3 regions of the Streptomyces sp. NPDC014727 genome follow, and region 1 is predicted to be linked to each of the others. Evidence: riboswitches for the same ligand, from Rfam matches in the RefSeq annotation. Region 1 holds a riboswitch; each other region holds the start of a gene.
What was found. Region 1 has a riboswitch for cyclic di-AMP ahead of ACF1B9_RS34420 (peptidoglycan DD-metalloendopeptidase family protein). Riboswitches for the same ligand answer to the same signal wherever they lie in the genome.

Region 1 (7,381 bases):
CCGCCCATCTCTCCCGGCTCGAAACGGGCCGTCGTCAGCCGTCGCTGCCGATGCTCCTCGGCCTTGCCAGGATCTACGGTACGACGGTCTCCGAACTGCTGGGCGAGACGCCCCCGGAACGTGACGCGATCATCCGTGGCGGAAGGTTCGACGGGGCCGAGGCCGACGGCTGGATGTACCGGCGGGCCGGCGGTGCCGGCCGGGCGATGCAGGCGCTCCGCGTCCGGGTTCCGCACGGTGCGCAGGGCGACCTCGTGCGCGTCCATCCCGGTGAGGAATGGCTGCACGTGCTCGCCGGGCACCTGCGGGTCACGCTCGGGGACACCGTGCACGATCTCGCCCCCGGAGACAGCGCGCACTTCGACTCGCTCACCCCGCACCGGATCACGGCCGTCGACCGTGACGGTGCAGAGCTGCTCTTCGTCCACACCCTGCTGCAGAGCCCCGCCGCCGAGCTGTGCCTCGGCAGCGGTATCCACCGTCGCTGAGACCGGTCCGTCCGGTCGCCAGAGAGGACTGTCATGTCCGATTCAGAGAACTTCGACCCGCTCGGGTCCAGGAAGAACTACGAGGCCCAGGAGCGGAAGTTCCCGCGCGGTGTGGTGATCCGGCTGTTCGCCTACCTCATCGCCGGACACATCTTCGCGGCCTTCCTCTATCTGCTCTTCGCGGTGGCCGGCAAGGGCTGACCACCGCGAAAAGTGGTCGGGCTACGCCTCGTCGAGGAGCTGCTCGTGCAGCCGCTCACGGGTCTCGGGGGCGAGCTTCAGTCCCTCGGAGAGATAGCGGTCGGTGCTGCCCCAGGTCTCCTCGATGGTCGCGAAGGCCGCGTCCAGATACGCGGCGTGGGCGCCGAAGAGGGGATTGAGCAGCTCCATCACCTCGGGCGACATGCCGTTCGCCGAGGTGTCGCTGCGGCGCACCCGGTAGCGGCGGTGGGCGTCGTTGGACTTGAGGTAGTCGGCCTCGATGGCCTCGCGCTCGACGCCGACCGCCAGCAGCGACACCGCGATCGACAGACCGGCCCGGTCCTTGCCCGCCGCGCAGTGCATCAACGCCGGAACGCTGTCCTCGGCCAGGGCGTGCAGCACCCGGCTGTGTTCGGCGGTACGGTCCAGGATGATCGAGCGGTACGAGGCGATCATCCGGTCCGTCCCCTTGCCGTCGGCGAGGAGCGAACGCAGCTGGTCGAGATCGCCGTCCCGGACCATCCGCCAGAACTCGGCGCCGTCGGCGGGGTCGGAGAGCGGGATGCTCACGTTGCGTACGCCCGGAAGTTCCACGTCCAGGCCGTCGAGCCGGTGGTCGGCGGCGTTGCGGAAGTCGAAGACGGTGTGCAGGCCGAGCCCGCCGAGAAACGCGGCGTCCTCGGCGGTGGCGTGCGCGAGGTGACCACTGCGGAAGAGTCGTCCGTGCCGCACCCGCCGGCCGTCCGCGGTGGGTAGTCCGCCCACGTCGCGGAAATTGCGGACACCCGCCAGTTCGGGTTCCGTCGACGGGATCTGCGGCAACTGCTGCGTCACAGGGACTCCTGGGGTGTCTGGCGTCGACGCGAGTCGCCGACAAGGCCACTTCCGCGACGATACGACATTGATTCCTCAGGCAATCATCTCGGCCTTTCCTTGTCGATACCACGTGAACCCCCGTGCCCCGGTGGTGAATCCGTCCGGTGAATTCGTCGCGAGACCGTTGCCTGCCTGCCCGGCGATGGTCGATGATGTGCGGAACTGTTGGAATGTGGGGGAGCGATGATCGAGACTGGCGACAACGGCCGGACCTGGCTGCTCACCGGGGCGAGCAGCAGCTACGCACTGCGCATCACCGAGCGGGACGAACTGCTCCATCTCCACTGGGGACCGCGGATCTCCCTCGCCGCAGCCGAGGCCCTGGCAGCGGCGCCGGAACCGCCGGCCAGGGGGTTCGAGTCCTGGCTCGACGGCCGTGAGGAGTACCCCATGGAGGGCGGCCCGCGGTTCGTCCGCCCGGCCCTCTCGGTACGTACCCCCGAGGTCCGTGGCACGGAGTGGGCCTTCGCCGATGCCGTGGTGGACGGGGACGAACTCCGTATCGGCTTCACCGACACCGTGCACCGGCTCGCCCTCACGCTGCACTACCGGATGCGGAACGACTCCGATGTGATCGAGCGCTGGGCCACCGTCGCCCACGCCGGGCCCGACGGCCCGCCGCTGGAACTGCTGCGCGCCGACGCCGCCGCCTGGGCGCTGCCCGCCCGTGACGGCTGGCGGCTGAGCCGGCTGCACGGCCGCTGGGCGGCGGAGTCCCGGCTCGCACGGGCTGAGCTGACGTACGGCGAAAGCGTCATCTCCAGCAGGCGCGGCCATACGGGCCACCAGTACCTGCCGTGGGTCGCACTCGATGCCGACGGTGCGGCGACCGAGGAGAGCGGCGAGGTGTACGGCTGCGCGCTCGGCTGGTCCGGGTCGTGGCGGATCTGCGTACAGCGGCTCCCCGACGGGCTCGTGCAGATCACCGGCGGCGCGGGCTACGACGACTCCGGACTGCTGCTGCTCGGACCGGGGGAGTCCTACGTCACACCCGTCTTCGCCGGTCTGTGGAGCGCGGAGGGGTTCGGCGGGGCGAGCCGGGCCTGGCACGCCTGGCAGTTGGCCCATGTGATCCCGGACGCCGAGAGTCTGCGGCCGGTGCTCTACAACTCCTGGGAGGCGACCGGTTTCGACATCTCGCAGGAGCAGCAGCTCGTCCTCGCCGAGCGGGCCGCCGCGATGGGGGTCGAGCTGTTCGTCGTGGACGACGCGTGGTTCGGCCGGCGCACCAGTGACCGGGCGGGGCTCGGGGACTGGACGCCTAATCCGGACCGCTTCCCCGGTGGGCTGAAGCCGCTCGCCGACGAAGTGCACGGTCTCGGTATGCAGTTCGGCATCTGGGTCGAGCCGGAAATGGTGAATGCCGACAGCGATCTCTATCGCGCACACCCGGACTGGGTGCAGCACTTCCCCGGCCGGACGCGTACCGAGTTCCGTAATCAGCTGGTGCTCAATCTGGCCCGCACCGATGTGCGGGACCATCTCTACGAGCAATTGGACGCGCTGCTCTCCAGCGCGCCCGTCGACTATGTGAAATGGGACTTCAACCGCTCCTTCACCGATGCGGGCTGGCCCGGCGAGGAGTATCCGCAGAAGCTCTGGGTCGAGCATGTGCACGCCCTCTACGCGCTGATCGACCGACTCCGGGCCGCGCACCCCTCGGTCGCCTTCGAGTCCTGCTCGGGCGGCGGCGGCCGGATCGATCTGGGGATTCTGTCCCGTACGGACCAGGTGTGGACCTCCGACAACACCGACCCGCTCGACCGCCTCGCCATCCAGGAGGGCTTCGGTCAGATCCATCCGGCCCGGGTGATGGCCGCCTGGGTCACCGACAGTCCGAACGTCCAGCTCAACGACCGGGTCAGCTCGCTGCGCTTCCGCTTCGTGAGCGCGATGGCCGGTGTGCTCGGGGTCGGCGGGGACCTCACTGAATGGAGTGAGGGGGAACTCGCCGAGGCGCGGGACTGGGTGGGCCTCTACAAGGAGATCCGGTCGGTGGTGCAGCACGGCGCCCTGTACCGGCTGCGCGCCCCGCGGGGCGGACTCAGCGCGGTCCAGTACGTCCACGGGGAGGAGAGCGTGGTCCTGATGTGGCTGGAGGCGCAGCGATACGGGGAGCGGCCCCCGGCCCTCAGGCTGCGCGGGCTCGACCCCGCGGCGACGTACACCTGCCTGGACACCGGGGAGGTGCACCACGGTTCGGTGCTGCTGCACCAGGGGCTGCACACCGGGCTTCAGGGGGATCTCGACGCGGGGGTGCTGAGGCTGCGGCGCGAGCGATGAACATGATGTGTCCGCAATGCGCAGATTTGGTCCGAACACGCACTGTTTGTCGGGTGGATGGTCGCCCGCTCGTGAGCGGGATCATATCCGTGACGGTGTGTGCTGGCGGGGCGGTCGGATATTCCGTGCGCGGCGCGGAAATTCAAGATCTTTGATCCACGGAGTGTGACCGGAATTCCGTGTCGAATTCCCGGCGCGGATTCCGGTGCGGAACCGATGGCTTGTTCTCGCCGTCCAGACTCGCTTACGGTCGCCGTCAATCCGGTCGGACCGCCTAATCCTGCCGCCGCCCGGAATTCGCACCCACTCATCGTGTGGCAGGAGCGGGGGAACCAGGTAGGCCGCCGATCGGAGAAATCCGGCCGGCTCGGGGTGAAGCCGCGCTCGGCGCGGCCGGGCATCTCCAGCCCGAACCCGACAGCTCACCTCGTAGGCGCCGGAGAGGAAACACCCCATGCCCATATCGGGTAAGCATCGTCGTACGAAGTCCGGCGTCATCGCCCGTGGTGTCGCCGCCGCAGGCGCCGGTGGTGCCGTCATCGCGCTGCCGCTGCTCGGCGCCACCGGTGCCCACGCCGCGGAACAGACCGCCCCGGCCGCCGCCGCGCAGTCCGCCTCCATCGCCGCGCATGCCGCCCCGGCCCAGCCGGTCGCGCAGAAGCAGGCCGCCACCACGACCTACTCCGTCGTCTCCGGCGACTACCTGTCGAAGATCGCCACCGAGCACAAGATCGAGGGCGGCTGGCAGAAGCTGTACCAGGACAACCGCAAGGTCGTCGGCGACGACCCCGGTCTGATCTTCCCGGGCATGAAGCTGACGCTCGGCGGCAAGGCGTCGGCCGACGACGCGGCCACCGGCGCCGGCGCGGGATCGGCCCTCCCCTCGAAGGCCCTCTCGGTTCCCTCGTCGGTCGTGGAGAAGTCCGCCCCGGCCAAGTCCGCCCCGGTCAAGGAGTCCAAGACCTCCGCCCCGGCCGCCCAGAGCAGCAGCTCCGGCTACGTCCACCCGGTCCCCGGCAACCACACCACCGGCTACCGTGCCTCCGGCTCCAACTGGTCCAGCGGCAGCCACACCGGGATCGACTTCCCCGTCTTCACCGGCACCAGCGTGAAGGCCATCACCTCCGGCACCGTCGTCACCGCCGGCTGGGGTGGCGCGTACGGCAACCAGGTCGTCATCAAGCACGCCGACGGCCACTACTCGCAGTACGGTCACCTGTCCTCGATCTCCGTCTCGGCGGGCCAGTCCGTGAGCACCGGTCAGCAGGTCGGCCTCTCCGGCGCCACCGGCAACGCCACCGGACCGCACCTGCACTTCGAGGTCCGCACGGGCCCGGCGTACGGTTCGGACATCGACCCGATCGCCTTCCTGGCTTCGCACGGCATCTACGTCTGAGCCGAACAGCAGGGCAGTTGAAACAACCGGCGTCTTTCGTCCGGATCGGGCCGGATCGGCGTGCCGGGCACGCGAGCCCGGCGTGATCCGGACGACAGGCCCTGGGCGTGGCCCGAGCCACACAGAAGCGGGGGGGGGCCGCGGCGCCCCCCCCCCGCTTCTGCTTATTCCCCGTTTACCAAACCTGACCGGGTGGTCTATCTCACCACCCGTCAACCCCTTATTACGGTCGCGTAGGTCACATTCGGCGGTGCAGGATAAGCGTTTGTGGCAGACGATTCGAGAAATAATCAACGTGGCGTCATCAACCGACATGGTGTCATCGGGTCGTACGCGGCGATTGGCGACAGCTTCACCGAGGGGGTCGGGGACCCAGGCCCGGACGGGACCTTTGTCGGCTGGGCGGACCGGTTCGCGGTGCTTCTCGCGGACCAGCTCCCGGACCCCGATCCCGCGACGGGCACCGAAGGCTCCGCGCACGGGAACTTCAGGTACGCCAATCTCGCCGTACGCGGACGACTCCTGGACCAGATCGTCGAGGAGCAGGTGCCGCGCGCCAAGGAGCTCGCACCCGACCTGGTCAGCTTCTGCGCGGGCGGCAACGACATCATCAGGCCCGGCACCGACCCCGACGACGTTGCCGAGCGCTTCGAGCGTGCGGTCGCGGAGCTGACCGGATCGGTCGGCACCGTCCTGGTCACCACCGGCTTCGACACCCGTGGCGTTCCCGTGCTGCGCCATCTGCGCGGCAAGATCGCCACCTACACCGCCCATGTGCGGTCCATCGCCGACCGTTACGACTGCCCGGTCCTCGACCTGTGGTCGCTGCGGTCCGTTCAGGACAGGCGTGCCTGGGACGACGACCGACTCCATCTGTCGCCCGAGGGACACACCAGGGTGGCGCTGCGAGCCGCCCAGGTCCTCGGCCTCGACGTGCCCGCCGACCCCGACCAGGAATGGCCCCCGCAAGCACAGCGCGGCACGCTCGAAGTCCGGCGCGACGACATCCACTGGGCACGCGAGTACCTGGTGCCGTGGATCGGCCGTCGGCTGCGGGGCGAGTCCTCCGGCGACCACGTCGAGGCGAAGCGGCCGGACCTCCTGCCGCTCTAGCCAGTGCTGTGACCGGAAGGGTTCACCGGCGTGCGACGCCTGGCACGCACGGGCGTACTGGTTGCACATACACGCGTACTGCCCTGTCCGGCAGCGAGCCGCCCGCCGGGGCTCCGGGGGCGTCCGCCACGCCACCCCAGTGCCCTCGTTCGCCGGACGGTCCTGAGGTTCAGGACCGTCCGGCGAGGGACGACAACGGAGGTGCCGGTATCCGCTCCAGCACTCCGCCCGCGAAGACGTCGTACAACGGCAGCGTCTCCAGATGCACATAGCCGATGTGGCAGTCGCAGACGGCGAGTGGACAGGCACGCGGGCCGAGCGAGCGGCGATAGCTTCCGTCGTAGAGGTTGCCCAGCTCCGCCGGGACGAAATGGCAGCGGCGCACCGTGCCGTCACCGTCCACCGAGATGACCGACTCGCCCGTCCGGCAGGGCAGTCCGGCCGACCGGTGCGGATGCCTGCTGTACGGGAAGAGCGGGTCGAGGGCCGTCCAGCGATCCGCCTCCTCGTCGGTGTAGCTGTGCCCCTCGGCGGCGTTCACCCAGAGATAGACCTCGTCCGGCAGCGCGGCCCGCAGCCGTCGCGCCTCGTCGAGATGGTCGTCGAGACCGACGACCCCGACGCTGTGGCGGATGCCGAGCGCGGTCAGTTCCCGGCACTTGGTCAGGAACCGCTCGGACGGGGTCTGCCCCGGGTGGTACGTGCACCAGAGCGCGATCTTCTCGCGACCGGCGTCACCCGCCTCGGCCAGCCAACCCGTACGGCTGCTGAGGTTGGTCTGGATCGCGACCCGGCCGACGTGCGGCAGCCGCGCCAGCTCCACCAGCGCACGGCGGTACCAGGAGCGGACCAGACCCTCGCCCCACGGGGTGAACAGGACCGAGAGCCGGTCGCCGGTCTGGGCGGCGGCCCACGCCGTGAACCGCTCCAGTGCGGCGCGGTCGGCACGCAACTGCTCCCGGCTGTCCCGCCGCTTGGCGAACGGGCAGTACGGGCAGTCGTAGTCGCAGGACGCGAGCGGGCC
Region 2 (7,381 bases), on a different contig from region 1:
AGCCAAGGCTGTGTGGACAGCCCGCCGAAAGACGGTCGATTGCCCGTTTCCTGAGCCGCCCGAACCCGCCGAAGATTGTCGGCGTCGCATACCGCCGGGTACAGTCGCGGCCACTGCTCCCCCTGGGATCCCGCGCCGGAACCCAGACAAAGGTCCTGCTGCCGAGGCGAGAGAGAAGTTGGTGGACGACCAGCCCCCCCACGCCGGGTTCGCCGGATACGACGGCCGGGCCGCCGGCGGTTTCGACAACGATCCGCTCTTCGGTTCCCTCCCCGGCAGCCACGACAGCACGTACGGCAGCGGTTACGACACCGGGCAGATCGCGCAGGCCGTGCAGGCCACCCGGGCCGGATACAGCGGCCAGTACGACTCCACGCAGTGGGACACGGGGGCACACCCGACCGCCTCGTACGACGCCCACGCCTCGTACGCGACGCAGTCCCAGTCGCAGTACGCCGCGGGTCCGGTGTACGACACCACGACCGCCTGGACGTCCGACGCCGACTACAGCACGACAGGAACCACGGCCACCGCCTTCACCGACATCCCGGCACCGGGCGGCACCCCGGACTCCACGGGTCAGTGGGACACCAACGGCTGGTACGGGACCGGCCAGTGGGCGACGACCGGCACGGCCGCCTACGACACCGGCGCGTACGACGCCACCGCCTGGAACACCGGCGCCACGCCCGAGCACGAACAGCAAACCGTGCAAACTACGCAAACCGCACAGGTGTTGCACGAGGTGCCGCCGTCACACGAGGCATACGAAGCACAAGAGGCACACAGAGCGCACGGGGCGCGAGGAACGCACCAGCCGTACGATTCCTACGCCGATCAGGACTCCTTCGACTTCGCCGCGTACGAACCCCACACCACCGCCGAGTTCAGCCTCCCGGAAGCGGACTTCGAAACCGACGGACACGGCACGGACGGACACGGCACCGACAGCCATGGCACCGGCGGTCACGAAGCCTCGGCGGACGACAGCGACGACGGCGACGACAGCGACGGCGGCACGGAAACCGCTGCCGTCGACACCGCACCCGCCGCCCACAGCCCCCTCGGCCGCCCCGCGACGCGCAACGGTGGCGGCGGCAGCCGCAGTCGGCGGCGTTCCCCCGCGAAGCGTTCCGCACTCCTCACCGTCGCCGTTCCCTCCGCCTGCGTGATGAGCGTGGCCGGTATCGCCGCGGCCTCCGTCAGCGGTCTGGGCGGCGAGGACAAGAAGGACGACAACACCACGACGATGGCGGCGGCCGACCCCGGCTCCGTCAAGCCGGTCGCGGCCAACAACAAGCTGGACACCCAGCTCGCCAACCTCAGCGCCGACGCAGAGAACTTCGGCGACCGTGTCAGCCGTACCCAGGAGCGCATCGACCTGAGGGAGCGGCAGGCCGCCGAGAAGAAGAAGCGGGAGGAAGAGGCCGCCCGCAAGGAGGCGCTGCGCCCCAAGTACGTCATGCCGGTCGCGCAGCACGGCCTCAGCGCGTACTTCGGCCAGGCGGGCGTCAACTGGATGTCCGTGCACACGGGCATCGACTTCCCCGTCTCGTACGGCACCCCCGTGATGGCCGCGACCGACGGCACAGTACGCACCCAGTGGAACAGTGCCTACGGGAACATGGCCATCGTCACCACGGCCGACGGGACCGAGACCTGGTACTGCCACCTGAGCAGCACCAGGATCCGCTCGGGTGCGGTCAAGGCCGGTGACGTCATCGCGTACTCGGGCAACACGGGGAACTCGACCGGCCCGCACCTGCACTTCGAGGTGCGGCCCGGCGGGGGCGCGGCCATAGACCCGCTCCCCTGGCTCCGCAGCCACGGCGTCGACCCGAACTGAGCCGCCCGCCGACCGCCCCGCCATCGCGCGGACGGCGGCCGACGCGACGGCCCCGGCCGTCGGCCCGCCTACAGCTTCTCGACCGGTGCGTACCGCAGCAGCAGCTTCTTCGGCCGCTCGTCCCCGAAGTCGACCGTCGCCTTCGCCTGGTCGCCGATCCCCTCGACCGCCGTCACCGTGCCCAGCCCGAACTGGTCGTGCGTCACCCGGTCCCCGACCACCAGCGTGATCGTCGGCTTGTCCGAGGTCCGCCGGGTCGCGAAGCCCGAGGGGCCGGACCGCGAACGCGACGAGGACAGCGACGAGGTGATCCCCGACGTCGGCCCGGCCGGGGCCGCCATCGGGCCGGTCCGCTTCCACTCCAGGTGCTGGTCCGGGATCTCCTCCAGGAACCGGGACGGCGGGTTGTACGAGGGCTGACCCCAGGCACTGCGCATCGCCGCCCGGGTCAGATAGAGCCGCTCGCGGGCACGGGTGATGCCGACGTACGCGAGCCGCCGCTCCTCCTCCAGCTCCTTGACCTGGCCGAGCGCGCGCATGTGCGGGAAGACGCCGTCCTCCATGCCCGTCAGGAAGACCACCGGGAATTCGAGGCCCTTGGCGGTGTGCAGCGTCATCAGCGTGATGACGCCGGAGCCGTCCTCGTCCTCGTCGGGGATCTGGTCGGAGTCCGCGACGAGCGCGACCCGCTCCAGGAACTCGGCGAGCGTGCCCGCGCCTTCCTCGCCGGCCTCGCCGCGCTCCTGCTCGAATTCGAGGGCGACGGCGGCGAGTTCCTGGAGGTTCTCGATCCGGGTCTCGTCCTGCGGGTCGGTGGACGACTGGAGCTCGGCGAGATAACCGGTCCGCTCCAGGACGGCCTCCAGGACCACCGCCGGGCCCGCGCCGGACTCGACGATCGTGCGCAGCTCCTCCATCAGCGTGTTGAACCGCTTGACGGCGTTGGCCGACCGGGCCGCCATGCCGTACGCCTCGTCGACCCGGCGCAGCGCCTGCGGGAAGGTGATCTTCTCGCGCAGGGACAGCGCGTCGATCATCGCCTCGGCGCGGTCACCGATGCCGCGCTTGGGCACGTTGAGGATGCGGCGCAGCGGGACGGTGTCCTCGGGGTTGGCGAGAACCCGGAGGTAGGCCAGGACGTCCCGGACCTCCTTGCGCTCGTAGAAGCGCACGCCGCCGACGACCTTGTAGGGCAGGCCGACGCGGATGAAGATCTCTTCGAAGACCCGGGACTGCGCGTTCGTACGGTAGAAGATCGCGACGTCTCCGGCCTTGGCGTCGCCCGCGTCGGTCAGCCGGTCGATCTCGTCGGCGACGAACTGGGCCTCGTCGTGCTCGGTGTCGGCGACGTAGCCGGTGATCCGGGCGCCCGTGCCGGCGTTCGTCCAGAGGTTCTTGGGACGGCGGCTCTCATTGCGCTCGATGACCGCGTTGGCGGCGGACAGGATCGTCTGCGTGGAGCGGTAGTTCTGCTCCAGCAGGATCGTCGTCGCGTTCGGGTAGTCCTCCTCGAACTGGAGGATGTTGCGGATGGTCGCGCCGCGGAACGCGTAGATCGACTGGTCCGCGTCACCGACGACGCACAGCTCGGCGGGGGCGTCGTGCTCGCCGGCCGGGCCGACCAGTTCGCGTACGAGGGTGTACTGGGCGTGGTTGGTGTCCTGGTACTCGTCGACCAGGACGTGCCGGAAGCGGCGGCGGTAGTGCTCGGCGACGTCGGGGAACGCCTGCAGCAGGTGGACCGTCGTCATGATGATGTCGTCGAAGTCCAGCGCGTTGGCCTCGCGCAGCCGGGACTGGTACATCGCGTAGGCCTGGGCGAGGGTCTTCTCGAAACCGTCCGCAGCCTGGCCGGCGAAGGTCTCCTCGTCGATCAGTTCGTTCTTCAGGTTGGAGACCTTGGCCGTGAACGACTTCGGCGGGAAGCGCTTCGGGTCGAGGTCGAGATCACGGCAGACCAGGGCCATCAGCCGCTTGGAGTCGGCGGCGTCGTAGATCGAGAACGACGAGGTGAAGCCGAGCTTCTTCGACTCGCGGCGCAGGATGCGTACGCACGCGCTGTGGAAGGTCATGACCCACATGGCGTTGGCGCGCGGTCCGACGAGCTGTTCGACGCGCTCCTTCATCTCGCCCGCGGCCTTGTTGGTGAAGGTGATCGCCAGGATCTGGCCGGGGTGCACCCCGCGCTCGGCGAGGAGGTGGGCGATCCGGTGGGTCAGCACCCGGGTCTTGCCCGAGCCCGCCCCGGCGACGATGAGCAAGGGGGAGCCGGCGTGGACCACCGCGGCGCGCTGTTCGGTGTTCAGCCCGTCGAGGAGCGCCGCGGAATCGATGACGGGGCGGTGCGCACCGTCACGGTAGTACGCGTCCCTGGGCGGCGGGGGCCCGTCGAAGACGCCCGCGAAGAGGTCCTCCGGCACCGCTTCGGGTGCGGAGTCCTCGGGGGGCGGCGGGGGCTCTTCCTCCGAGTGCTGGAGGCCGGCCAGGAAGCTGTCGTCAAAGAGGCTGCTCATCGCTTGTCGAGTCTAGGCCGCCGCACCGACACATGACTGCCGCTCGGCGAACCACACCCGGCCGCCGGGCACGCAAAGAGAGCGGACATCCACCCTCCGTAAGAGATTCCGGGCCTCGGCCGCCCTCGTCACCTCCGCCCCACGGAGGTCACGAAAACGTATCGGGCATATCGAACATCGACCTTCACAGCAGCACCACGGGTTGGCTACCGTGCTCGACCGGGTGGCCCGTACCCCCTGAGGCGAACCACGCCGAGCGGGCGCCCGCGCCGAATCCGGGCTGTCCTCACGGACGTCCGGAGCCGGGGACCCATACGCGTCACCGGGGTGAATCGGTCCTTATCCCCCACTCGGACCGTAGGGCAGCCTTCCGTTCCGCCCGAACCCGACAGCTAACCCGGTAGGCGGTCCACGGAAGGAGATGCCGTCTTGGCATCGCATCGCAAACCGCGTACCCGGGTGCGCACCACCACACCGGCCGTCGGTCTCACGACGGCCGCGCTGGCGTCCGTGACCCTGCTCTCCACGCAGAGCGCCACGGCGGCCCCCGCTCCGAAGCCCAGCATCGAGGACGTCCAGAAGAAGGTCGACGACCTCTACCGGCAGGCGGGCACCGCGACCCAGCGCTACAACCAGGCGAAGGAGGCCTCCGCCGCCCAGCGCACCAAGGTGGACGTCCTCCTGGACGACGTGGCGAAGCGCGCCGACGAACTCAACGAAGCCCGCAGGACGCTCGGCGCCTACGCGGCCGCGCAGTACCGCACCGGGTCGCTCACGCCGAGCGCCACCTTCTTCCTCGCCGACGACCCGCAGTCGTACTTCGACCAGAGCCAGCTGATGAACCGGATGACCGGTCAGCAGGAGAAGGCGGTCACGGACTTCCGCGCCCAGCAGGCGAAGGCCTCGAAGAAGCGCGCCGAAGCGGTGCGCAGCCTGGAGACGCTGACCACGACCCAGGCCACGCTGCGCACCAGCAAGCAGAACGTCCAGCAGAAGCTGGGCGAGGCGCAGACGATGCTGTCGAAGCTGACCGCCGAGGAGAAGGCGCGGCTCGCGGCGCTGGAGCGGAAGAAGGAGGCGGAGGCCGAGCGCAAGGCGGAGGAACTGGCGCGGCAGCAGGCCGCCGCCAAGGCGGAGGCGGACCGCAAGGCCGAGGAGGCCGCGAAGGCGGCGGGGTCCGGCAGCGGTACATCGGCGGGAGGCGGGACCGGCTCGGACAGCAGCGCCACCACCAAGGCGGAGAAGGTCCTCGCCTTCGCCAGGGCCCAGCTGGGCAAGCCGTACGTCTGGGGCGCGACGGGCCCGTCCTCGTACGACTGCTCCGGGCTCACCCAGGCCGCGTGGAAGGACGCGGGAGTCGACATCCCGCGCACCACCTGGGACCAGGTGAAGATCGGCACCAAGGTCGCCACGGCGGATCTGCGTCCGGGCGACCTCGTCTTCTTCTACGACGACATCAGCCACGTCGGCATCTACAAGGGCGACGGAATGATGATCCACGCGCCGAAGCCGGGCGCGAACGTGCGCGAGGAGTCGATCTACTACATGCCGATCTACGGCAGCGTGCGGCCGGCGTAACGGCCCGCTCCCCCGCGCCCGGCCCGGCCCGTCCCACGCGCCGGCCGGGCCGGGCGCCGTCCCGGCCGCGATACGGAGACCTGGGACCGCGACCTCGGGTCCCGCACTTCGGGCCGGGGCCCTCAGGTCCAGAGCGTGGCGATGAAGATGTTGGCGAGCGTCAGCCCGCCCACCGCCGCGAAGGCGCCCTTGTCGACCTTCTCCTCGTCCCGCTTGACGTAGACGAGCGCGAGGATGACGACCAGGAGCAGCAGCTTGACCCCGATCTTGATGTTGTTCACGTGGTGGCCGTCGGCCTCGTTGAGCCCGACCAGCGCGACCCCGGTGACCAGCATCGTCAGCGCGCCGTGCAGCATCGCCGGGACGAACCGGGCCGTGCCCGCGCCCATCGCCTTCATCTGGGTCAGGAAACCACCCAGCAGCGAGGCGATACCGATGATGTGCAGGGCGACGAAGACATGAATGAGTACGTCCATGAGGCCGCAGCCTAGCCCCGCCCATATCACCACTCCGCAGGCAGGTACAGCTTCCTGGCGCTTCACTCGTGTCTGCACCAATTGCCTGACTCTGTTGTCATTTTTCCGATCAGACACAGACAGCGCCGCGCCAAATTCGGGCAATAAGCGTCATTACGACTCTTCCCCGTGCCCCGGGTTTAGCGTCCCTGACCAGGTGACCGTCTTCACCGCCGCTCCGCCCCCGGACGGCACGCCGGTCACCCCGCCGGGGATCCGGCGGCGGGCCGCCCGGCTGTGGGTGGCCCGCCACCGGATCCCGGGCGGGCCCGCCGGTAGTCCCCGTCGGGCAGTCACCAGGAAGGACGCACGCCCCCGTGGCAGCGCATCGGAAACCCAAGCAGCGCCCGTACACCGGCTCTGCTGCCCGCACCGCAGCCACCCTCGCCTTCGCCGGGGCCGCCACCGCTGCCGCTCTGCCGGGCTCCGCGCACGCCGATCCCCAGCGCACCCCCACCCAGGTCAGGTCGGAGGTGGACCGGCTGTACCGCGACGCGGAAGTCGCCACCGAGCAGTACAACGGCGCGAAGGAGAAGGCCGCCGCCGCCGCCGAGGCCGTCGACACCCTGCGCGACGAGGCCGCCCGCCGCACCGAGCGCCTCAACGCCTCGCGCGACGCGCTGGGTTCGCTCGCCGCCGCGCAGTACCGCACGGGCGGCCTCGACCCCGCTCTGCAGCTGGCGCTCTCCTCCGACCCCGACCAGTATCTGGAGCGCGCGTCGTACGTGGACCGGATCAGCGACCGCCAGGCCGCCGAGGTCGACACGGTGGAGCGGCAGGTCGCCAGGATCGCCCAGCTGCGCTCCCAGGCCAGGGGAAAGCTGGCCGCGCTGGCGTCGCGCCAGGCCGAGCTGAAGAAGCACAAGGCGACGGTCAGGACCAAGCTGGCCGACGCGCAGCGGCTCCTCGCCACCTTGTCCCCGGCCGAG
Region 3 (7,381 bases), on a different contig from region 1:
CGGAACGGTGCGCGGGGGCGCCGTCGATCGTGCCCTGGTCGGCGGGGAAGGCGCGGTTCACGGCGTAGGTGCGGCCGGTGAAGCCGGCACCGAGCAGATTGCGCAGGACCGTGCGGCCGACCCCGCCGGGAGTGCGCCCGACGCCGATGACGGCGACGGATCCGGGGGCGAGCAGCCGTTGTACGGAACGAGCCTCGGCCCGCTGCTCGCGGCCGCGCTGGACCGCGAGCGACTCCGCGGTCGGTTCGAGGTCCAGGGTGAGATGGACGGAACCGTCCTCGAAGCTGCGCTGCTGGGTGTAGCCGGCGTCCCGGAACACCTTGATCATCTTGTTGTTGGCGGGCAGCACCTCGGCCGCGAAGCGGCGGATGCCCCGCTCGCGGGCGACGGCCGCGATGTGTTCGAGGAGCGCCGAGGCGACGCCCCGGCCCTGATGCGCGTCCTGGACGAGGAAGGCGACCTCGGCCTCGTCGGCGGGCGCGGAGGCGGGCCTGCCCCGCTCGTCGATCCGGTCGTAGCGGACGGTCGCGATGAACTCACCGCCGACCGTGACCGCGAGACCCACCCGGTCGACGTAGTCGTGATGGGTGAAGCGGTGCACATCACGGTCGGACAGACGCGGGTACGGAGCGAAGAAGCGGTAGTACTTCGACTCCTCGGAGACCTGCTCGTAGAAGTTGACCAGCCGTTCGGCGTCGTCCGTGGTGATGGGCCTGATCCGCGCGGTTCCCCCGTCCCGGAGGACGACGTCCGCTTCCCAGTGGTCGGGATACGCGTGCTGCGGACTCTGCTCCGGCGAGGGCTGCATGGGCCAAGACTACGGCTCCGTAGCGGTCGCGTAGGGCCTGGGGCCGGGGCAGTCTGAGGGGGCCGATCGGCGGTGCAGCACAGGTTCTGGGCGTGCCGCGGCTCGGCCGGAGCATCGCGCACCACATGAGAGACTGGTCTAGACAACCATTGGATTCCTGAAGGGCAGAACCATGGCTGAGCGCCGCGTCAACGTCGGTTGGGCCGAGGGCCTGCACGCCCGTCCCGCTTCCATCTTCGTCCGTGCCGCCACGGCTTCCGGCGTCCCCGTGACGATCTCCAAGGCCGATGGCAACCCGGTGAACGCCGCTTCCATGCTCGCGGTGCTCGGTCTCGGCGCGCACGGCGGCGAGGAGATCGTGCTGGCATCCGAGGCCGACGACTCCGAAGCCGCCCTGGACCGCCTGGCAAAGCTGGTCGCCGAAGGGCTCGACGAGCTTCCGGAGACCGTCTGAACCATTTCCTGCAAGAGAGCCGCGGCACCCTTATTCGGGACCGCGGCTCCATGCATTTCCGAGCAGGGATGATCGAAGGAAATTCGGGCAACCCGAAGAGAGCCGAACGGAATTACCACCCTTTGTATACGGCGTGATTATTAATTCCGAACACCTGAAGTGTTTACGGAGTGTTGCGAAGTCCTCACCCGGCCGGTACGGGAAGTGGCCTGCTGACGGCCCGGCCGGTCGGTGCCGCGCAGCCGGTGCACGGTCGTGGCCCGCTCGGCGTGCTGGGTGGCCAGCACCCTCGCCCGTTCCGCGTCGCCGCGCGCCACCGCGTCCACGATTGCTCCGTGCTCCGCCCAGGAATCCACCGGGCGGACCGGCTGGTCGACCACATACATCCAGGCGATCTTGTGCCGCAGCTGGGTGAGCGTCGCGATCAGGCTGGAACTGCCCGAGGCCTGCGCCAACGTCTCGTGGAACCAGCCGCCCAGTGAGCGCAGATCCTCCCTCTCACCCCGCCTGGCCCGCTCCTGACCGAGTCCGACCAGACCGCGCAGCACCTTGAGATGCGCCTCGGTGCGGCGCTGCGCCGCGCGTGCGGCACCCAGCGGCTCCAGCAGCGCCCGGACCTCCAGGAGGTCGGCGGCCTCCTGCTCGGAGGGCTCGGCGACACAGGCTCCCGCGTGCCGACGGGTGACCACGAACCCCTCCGACTCCAGGGTGCGCAGCGCTTCCCGTACCGGGACACGGGACACGCCGTAACGGCGCGCCAGCAACTCCTCGGTGAGCCGACTGCCGCGTTCGAAGACGCCGGAGACGATGTCGTCACGGATTGCCGTGCATACCGAATGCGCCGGAATGCGCATGTCCGAACCTCCGCCTTGATCCCTGCGACACGCGGCCGACCGACGCCTGTTCTGCGACTCTATTGCAATGCGGCCACATTTCCGATGCCAGATGGAAATTCATGAATACCTTTTGGTCGCGCGGGGCCGGCCCGGCGGACAGCACCATGGGCGGTTCGGCGGTCGAACCCGGGTGTCGGGCGCGACTGTCGGGCGCGACTGTCGGGCGCGGGTGTCGGGCGCGACGAAGGCCCCGGCGTGACGCCGAGGCCTTCGAAGGGGTGTGGCGGACGGGCGCCGGTCAGACGTTGACGCCGTGGGCGCGCAGGTACGCGACCGGGTCCATGTCGGAGCCGTACGAGGGCGTGGTCCGGGCCTCGAAGTGGAGGTGCGGCCCGGTGGAGTTGCCCGTCGAGCCGGAGAGGCCGATCTGCTGACCGGCGCCGACGCTCTGACCGACGGCGACGCCGATCGAGGAGAGGTGGCCGTACTGCGTGTACGTGCCGTCCGTCATCCGGAGGACGATGTTGTTGCCGTACGCGCCGCCCCAGCCGGCCTCGACGACCGTTCCCGCGCCGACGGCGACGACGGTGCTGCCGGACGCGGCGTGGAAGTCGATGCCCGAGTGGCTGCCGGAGGACCAGAGCGAGCCGCTGGACTTGTAACCGGTAGTGACGTACGAGCCGGCGACCGGGAGCTGGAAGGAGCCCAGACGGGCGCGCTCGGCGGACCGGGCGGCACGCGCCTTCTCGGCACGCGCCTCGGCCGCGCGCTCCGCCCTGGCCTTCGCCTCTGTTGCCTTCTTCTTGGCCTCGGCCTTGCGCTGGGCCTCCGCCTCCGCCTTCGCATCGGCCGCGACATCGGCCTGGTGCTTCTGCGCGTCGGCCTGGGCGGCGATCTGGTCGGCGAGTGCGCCCTCGATGGCGATGATCTGGTTCAGACCGGTCTCACTGACGGAGGGAGTCCCGGTGTCCGCGGCGAGGGCCGGAGAGGCCATGCCGCCGATGACTCCGGTGGTCGCCAGAGCCGCGGCGCCGGCGATCTTCGCGCTCCCGCGGGTCAGTCGGCTCGGGGCACGATGCTTCCCGGCGGCACGGGTGAAAGCCATGGAGTGGCTGATCCTTTCCTTCCTTCTCGCCTACCGGGTTAGCTGACGGGTTCGGAGCAGGAAGGTCTCCTACGGACGCCCCGGCCTCACCGAGGATCAGGCATCCGATTCACCCCAGGGACTGCGTGGGTCCCCGGCTCCCCAGGCTCGCGCCTGACGGGGACTCGGCGATGACTGCCCGGTATGTCACGGTTGCGGCATACGAGTGGCGGACAGCCCGGCCGACGCTAAGCGGGGCCGCCTTCATTCACCAAACGGACAGGCCGTTTTGTAGCGCATCCCACAGGGCGGACAGGCAACCTCCTCCCGGAACGGACAAAAGGGAGACCCTGGCGAACGCGACGCACAAGGCCTCCCTCTTGTCCCGGTATGCACACCCACGGCGAATCGTGGATCTACCGGGGCGACCGGCACTCAGCCGGTGCGACCTGCTCTTGCGGATGCTCCGCCGGGGCGCCCCGTGCAAAGCCGGGAACGCCTCCGGGCCGACCCGCGCGTGGTCGGGAGCTCCGCCGGTGTCCGATCGAACGTGACAGTCGGGCAGCGATCTGTCGCACGCGACCGGGCAGCCGACGCCCACACCCGCACCCGCACCCGCGCCGGGTCGGTCGTCCGGCGTACGACGACCGTCAGCCGGCGACCACCGACACCTGTCCGATGCCCAGGGCGCGGACCGGCTCCTCGATCTGCGCAGCGTCACCGACGAGGACCGTGACCAGGCGGTCGCCCGGGAAGGCGTTGACCACCGCTGCGGTCGCCTCGACCGTTCCGGTGTCCGCGAGCCGGGCGTACAGCTGTGCCTGGTAGTCGTCCGGGAGGTGCTGCTCGACCTGGTCGGCGAGAGTGCCCGCGACGGAGGCCGCCGTTTCGAACTTCAGCGGTGCGACACCCACGAGGTTCTGCACGGCCGTCTCGCGCTCCTCATCGGTCAGCCCCTCGGCCGCCAGGGTCCGCAGGACCGTCCACAGGTCCTCCAGCGCCGGTCCGGTGGACTCCGTGTCCACCGATCCGCTGATGGCGAGCATCGCGGCACCGGTCGCCCCCGCGGCGGAGTCCGGGGCCGACGACCGCAGCACCTGGGCGAAGGCCCGCACGCCGTAGGTGTAGCCCTTCTCCTCGCGCAGCACACGGTCCAGCCGGGAGGTGAGCGTGCCGCCCAGGCAGTACGTGCCCAGCACCTGGGCCGGCCACACGCTGTCGTGCCGGTCGGCGCCGATCCGGCCGATCAGCAGCTGCGTCTGCACCGCGCCGGGACGGTCGACGATCACCACTCGGCCGGTGTCGTCGGCCGTGATCGGCGGGGCCGGACGCGGCTCGGCGGCGTCGCCCGACCAGTCACCGAGCGTGTCGGCGAGCAACGCGTCGAGGTCGATGCCGGTGAGGTCACCGACGACCACGGCGGTTGCCATGGACGGCCTGACGTGGGCGTCGAAAAAGGCACGCACGGCCGCCGAGTCGATCCGCTCAACCGTCTCCTCGGTGCCCTGGCGCGGGCGCGACATCCGCGCCGTGGCCGGGAAGAGTTCCTTGGAGAGCTGCTTCGCGGCTCGCCGGGCCGGGTTGGCCTGCTCGTGCGGGATCTCGTCGAGCCGGTTGCGCACCAGCCGTTCGATCTCGCTGTCGGCGAAGGCGGGCGATCGCAGCGCCTCGGCGACCAGCGCGAGCGCCTTGGCCAGCCGGGAGGCCGGGACCTCCAGGGAGACCCGGACTCCGGGGTGGTCCGCGTGCGCGTCGAGGGTGGCGCCGCAGCGCTCCAGTTCGGCGGCGAACTCCTCGGCGGTGTGCTTGTCGGTGCCCTCGGACAGCGCCCGCGACATGATCGTGGCCACGCCGTCGAGGCCCTCGGGCTCCGCGTCCAGAGGAGCGTCGAGGAAGATCTCGACCGCCACGACCTGCTGGCCGGGGCGGTGGCAGCGCAGCACCGTGAGGCCGTTGGGCAGGGCGCCGCGCTCCGGCGCGGGGAAGGCCCAGGGCCGCGCGACGCCGGGGGCGGGCTGCGGGTGGTACTGCATCGAAACTCCAGTCGCGGCAGCGTCGGTCACTTGTCCGCCCCTTCGTGCGCGTCGGTGTCGTCGGCGTCGGTCTCATCGGTGTCCGCTGCGTCCGCGGGCTCGGCCGATTCGACCGGCTCGTAGACCAGCACCGCCCGGTTGTCGGGGCGCAGCTGGGCCTTGGCGACGGCCTGGACCTCTTCCGCGGTGATGTCGAGCACCCGCTGTACCGCGGTCAGGGCGAGTTGCGGGTCACCGAACAGCACGGCGAACCGGCACAGTTCATCGGCGCGGCCCGCGACCGTACCGAGCCGGTCCAGCCACTCCCGCTCCAACTGAGCCTGCGCACGCTCCATTTCCTCGGGCGTGGGGCCCTCGGCCGCGAACCGGGCCAGCTCCTCGTCGACCGCGGCCTCGATCTGCGGCACCTCGACACCGCCGGACGTCTTGACGTCCAGCCACCCGAGCGAGGGGGCACCGGCCAGCCGCAGCAGCCCGAATCCGGCCGCCACGGCCGTACGGTCACGGCGCACCAGACGGTTGTGCAGCCGCGACGACTCGCCGCCGCCGAGCACGGTCAGCGCGAGATCCGCCGCGTCGCACTCACGGGTGCCGTCGTGCGGCAGCCGGTAGGCGGCCATCAGCGCCCGCGCCGGAACCTCCTCGTGCACTTCTTCGCGCAGCTGCTCGCCGATGGTCTCGGGGAGCGTGCCGTCGCGCGGCGGCTGCTTGCCGTCATGGGACGGGATGGAGCCGAAGTACTTCTCGATCCAGGCGAGCGTCTGCTCGGGATCGATGTCGCCGACGACCGAGAGCACCGCATTGTTGGGCGCGTAGTACGTACGGAAGAAGGCGCGCGCGTCCTCAAGGGTCGCCGCGTCCAGGTCGGCCATCGAGCCGATCGGCGTGTGGTGGTACGGGTGGCCCTCGGGATAGGCCAGGGCCGTCAGCTTCTCGAACGCCGTACCGTAGGGAACGTTGTCGTAGCGCTGGCGTCGCTCGTTCTTGACGACGTCCCGCTGATTCTCCATGGACTCCTCGTCGAGCGCGGCGAGCAGCGAGCCCATGCGGTCGGCTTCCAGCCAGAGGGCCAGCTCCAGCTGGTGCGTGGGCATCGTCTCGAAGTAGTTGGTGCGCTCGAAGCTGGTGGTCCCGTTGAGCGAACCGCCGGCCCCCTGCACCAGCTCGAAGTGGCCGTTCCCCTTGACCTGGCCGGAGCCCTGGAACATCAGGTGCTCGAAGAGGTGAGCCAGACCGGTGCGTCCCTTGACCTCGTGGCGCGAACCGACGTCGTACCAGAGGCAGACCGCGGCGACCGGGGTCAGATGGTCCTCGGAGAGCACCACGCGCAGGCCGTTGGCCAGACGGTGCTCGGTCGCTGTCAAGCCGCCGGAGCCGGCCCGGGCTGTGGCCGTGTGACCCATGGGCATGTACGTCCCTTCGATCGCGATACTGGATTTCCTGCGAGACCTGCCACTGTAAGCAAGCGCACAGACACCTGACGAAGTTCCCATACCGCGGAAGTTCGCGTGAAAGAGGGGCGCGCCCCCTTCCCGACGGACCGTGGAACCACCTGGCAGGGGTCCGGAGCGGCTCCTGGGACGGGTCGAGGTCGGCGTTGTCAGTGCGGCGGTCCACAATGGTCGACGTCAGAGTCTCAGGTTGCCCGAACAGAATCCGTGAAGGAGTCGCAGCAGCGATGGCCCGCCGCAGCACGAAGACCCCGCCGCCGGACGACTTCGAGGAGAAGATCCTCGACATCGACGTCGTCGACGAAATGCAGGGCTCCTTCCTTGAGTACGCGTACTCGGTGATCTACTCACGGGCCCTGCCGGACGCCCGTGACGGCATGAAGCCGGTGCATCGCCGCATCGTGTACCAGATGAACGAGATGGGCCTGCGCCCCGACCGCGGCTTCGTGAAGTGCGCCCGTGTCGTGGGCGAGGTCATGGGCAAGTTGCACCCGCACGGCGACGCGTCGATCTACGACGCGTTGGTCCGTCTGGCACAGCCGTTCTCCATGCGGCTCCCCCTGGTGGACGGCCACGGGAACTTCGGCTCGCTCGGAAACGACGACCCGCCGGCCGCCATGCGGTACACCGAGTGCCGGATGGCCGACGCGACGTCGCTGATGACGGAGTCGATCGACGAGGACACCGTCGCTTTCCAGTCGAATTACGACGGCCA

Region 2: it holds a riboswitch for cyclic di-AMP, as region 1 does, so the genes downstream of both, ACF1B9_RS04150 (NlpC/P60 family protein) here and ACF1B9_RS34420 (peptidoglycan DD-metalloendopeptidase family protein) in region 1, are expected to answer to the same signal.
Region 3: it holds a riboswitch for cyclic di-AMP, as region 1 does, so the genes downstream of both, ACF1B9_RS22255 (M23 family metallopeptidase) here and ACF1B9_RS34420 (peptidoglycan DD-metalloendopeptidase family protein) in region 1, are expected to answer to the same signal.

What each region holds. Positions count from the first base shown of each region.
Region 1 covers NZ_JBIBYR010000038.1:3,710-11,090, forward strand. Annotated here, with positions in the region: gene ACF1B9_RS34400 (helix-turn-helix domain-containing protein) at 1-488, shown strand, start outside; gene ACF1B9_RS34405 (DUF6126 family protein) at 522-689, shown strand; gene ACF1B9_RS34410 (tyrosine-protein phosphatase) at 711-1,523, opposite strand; gene ACF1B9_RS34415 (alpha-galactosidase) at 1,749-3,848, shown strand; cyclic di-AMP (ydaO/yuaA leader) riboswitch at 4,139-4,299, shown strand; gene ACF1B9_RS34420 (peptidoglycan DD-metalloendopeptidase family protein) at 4,303-5,244, shown strand; gene ACF1B9_RS34425 (SGNH/GDSL hydrolase family protein) at 5,512-6,357, shown strand; gene ACF1B9_RS34430 (STM4011 family radical SAM protein) at 6,527-7,381, opposite strand, start outside.
Region 2 covers NZ_JBIBYR010000002.1:108,946-116,326, reverse strand. Annotated here, with positions in the region: gene ACF1B9_RS04160 (M23 family metallopeptidase) at 182-1,846, shown strand; gene pcrA (DNA helicase PcrA) at 1,915-4,359, opposite strand; cyclic di-AMP (ydaO/yuaA leader) riboswitch at 4,617-4,782, shown strand; gene ACF1B9_RS04150 (NlpC/P60 family protein) at 4,789-5,937, shown strand; gene ACF1B9_RS04145 (hypothetical protein) at 6,060-6,413, opposite strand; gene ACF1B9_RS04140 (NlpC/P60 family protein) at 6,770-7,381, shown strand, end outside.
Region 3 covers NZ_JBIBYR010000014.1:31,685-39,065, reverse strand. Annotated here, with positions in the region: gene ACF1B9_RS22270 (GNAT family N-acetyltransferase) at 1-808, opposite strand, end outside; gene ACF1B9_RS22265 (HPr family phosphocarrier protein) at 981-1,262, shown strand; gene ACF1B9_RS22260 (GntR family transcriptional regulator) at 1,403-2,116, opposite strand; gene ACF1B9_RS22255 (M23 family metallopeptidase) at 2,397-3,203, opposite strand; cyclic di-AMP (ydaO/yuaA leader) riboswitch at 3,216-3,383, opposite strand; gene ACF1B9_RS22250 (M16 family metallopeptidase) at 3,833-5,215, opposite strand; gene ACF1B9_RS22245 (M16 family metallopeptidase) at 5,242-6,624, opposite strand; gene ACF1B9_RS22240 (DNA topoisomerase (ATP-hydrolyzing) subunit A) at 6,894-7,381, shown strand, end outside.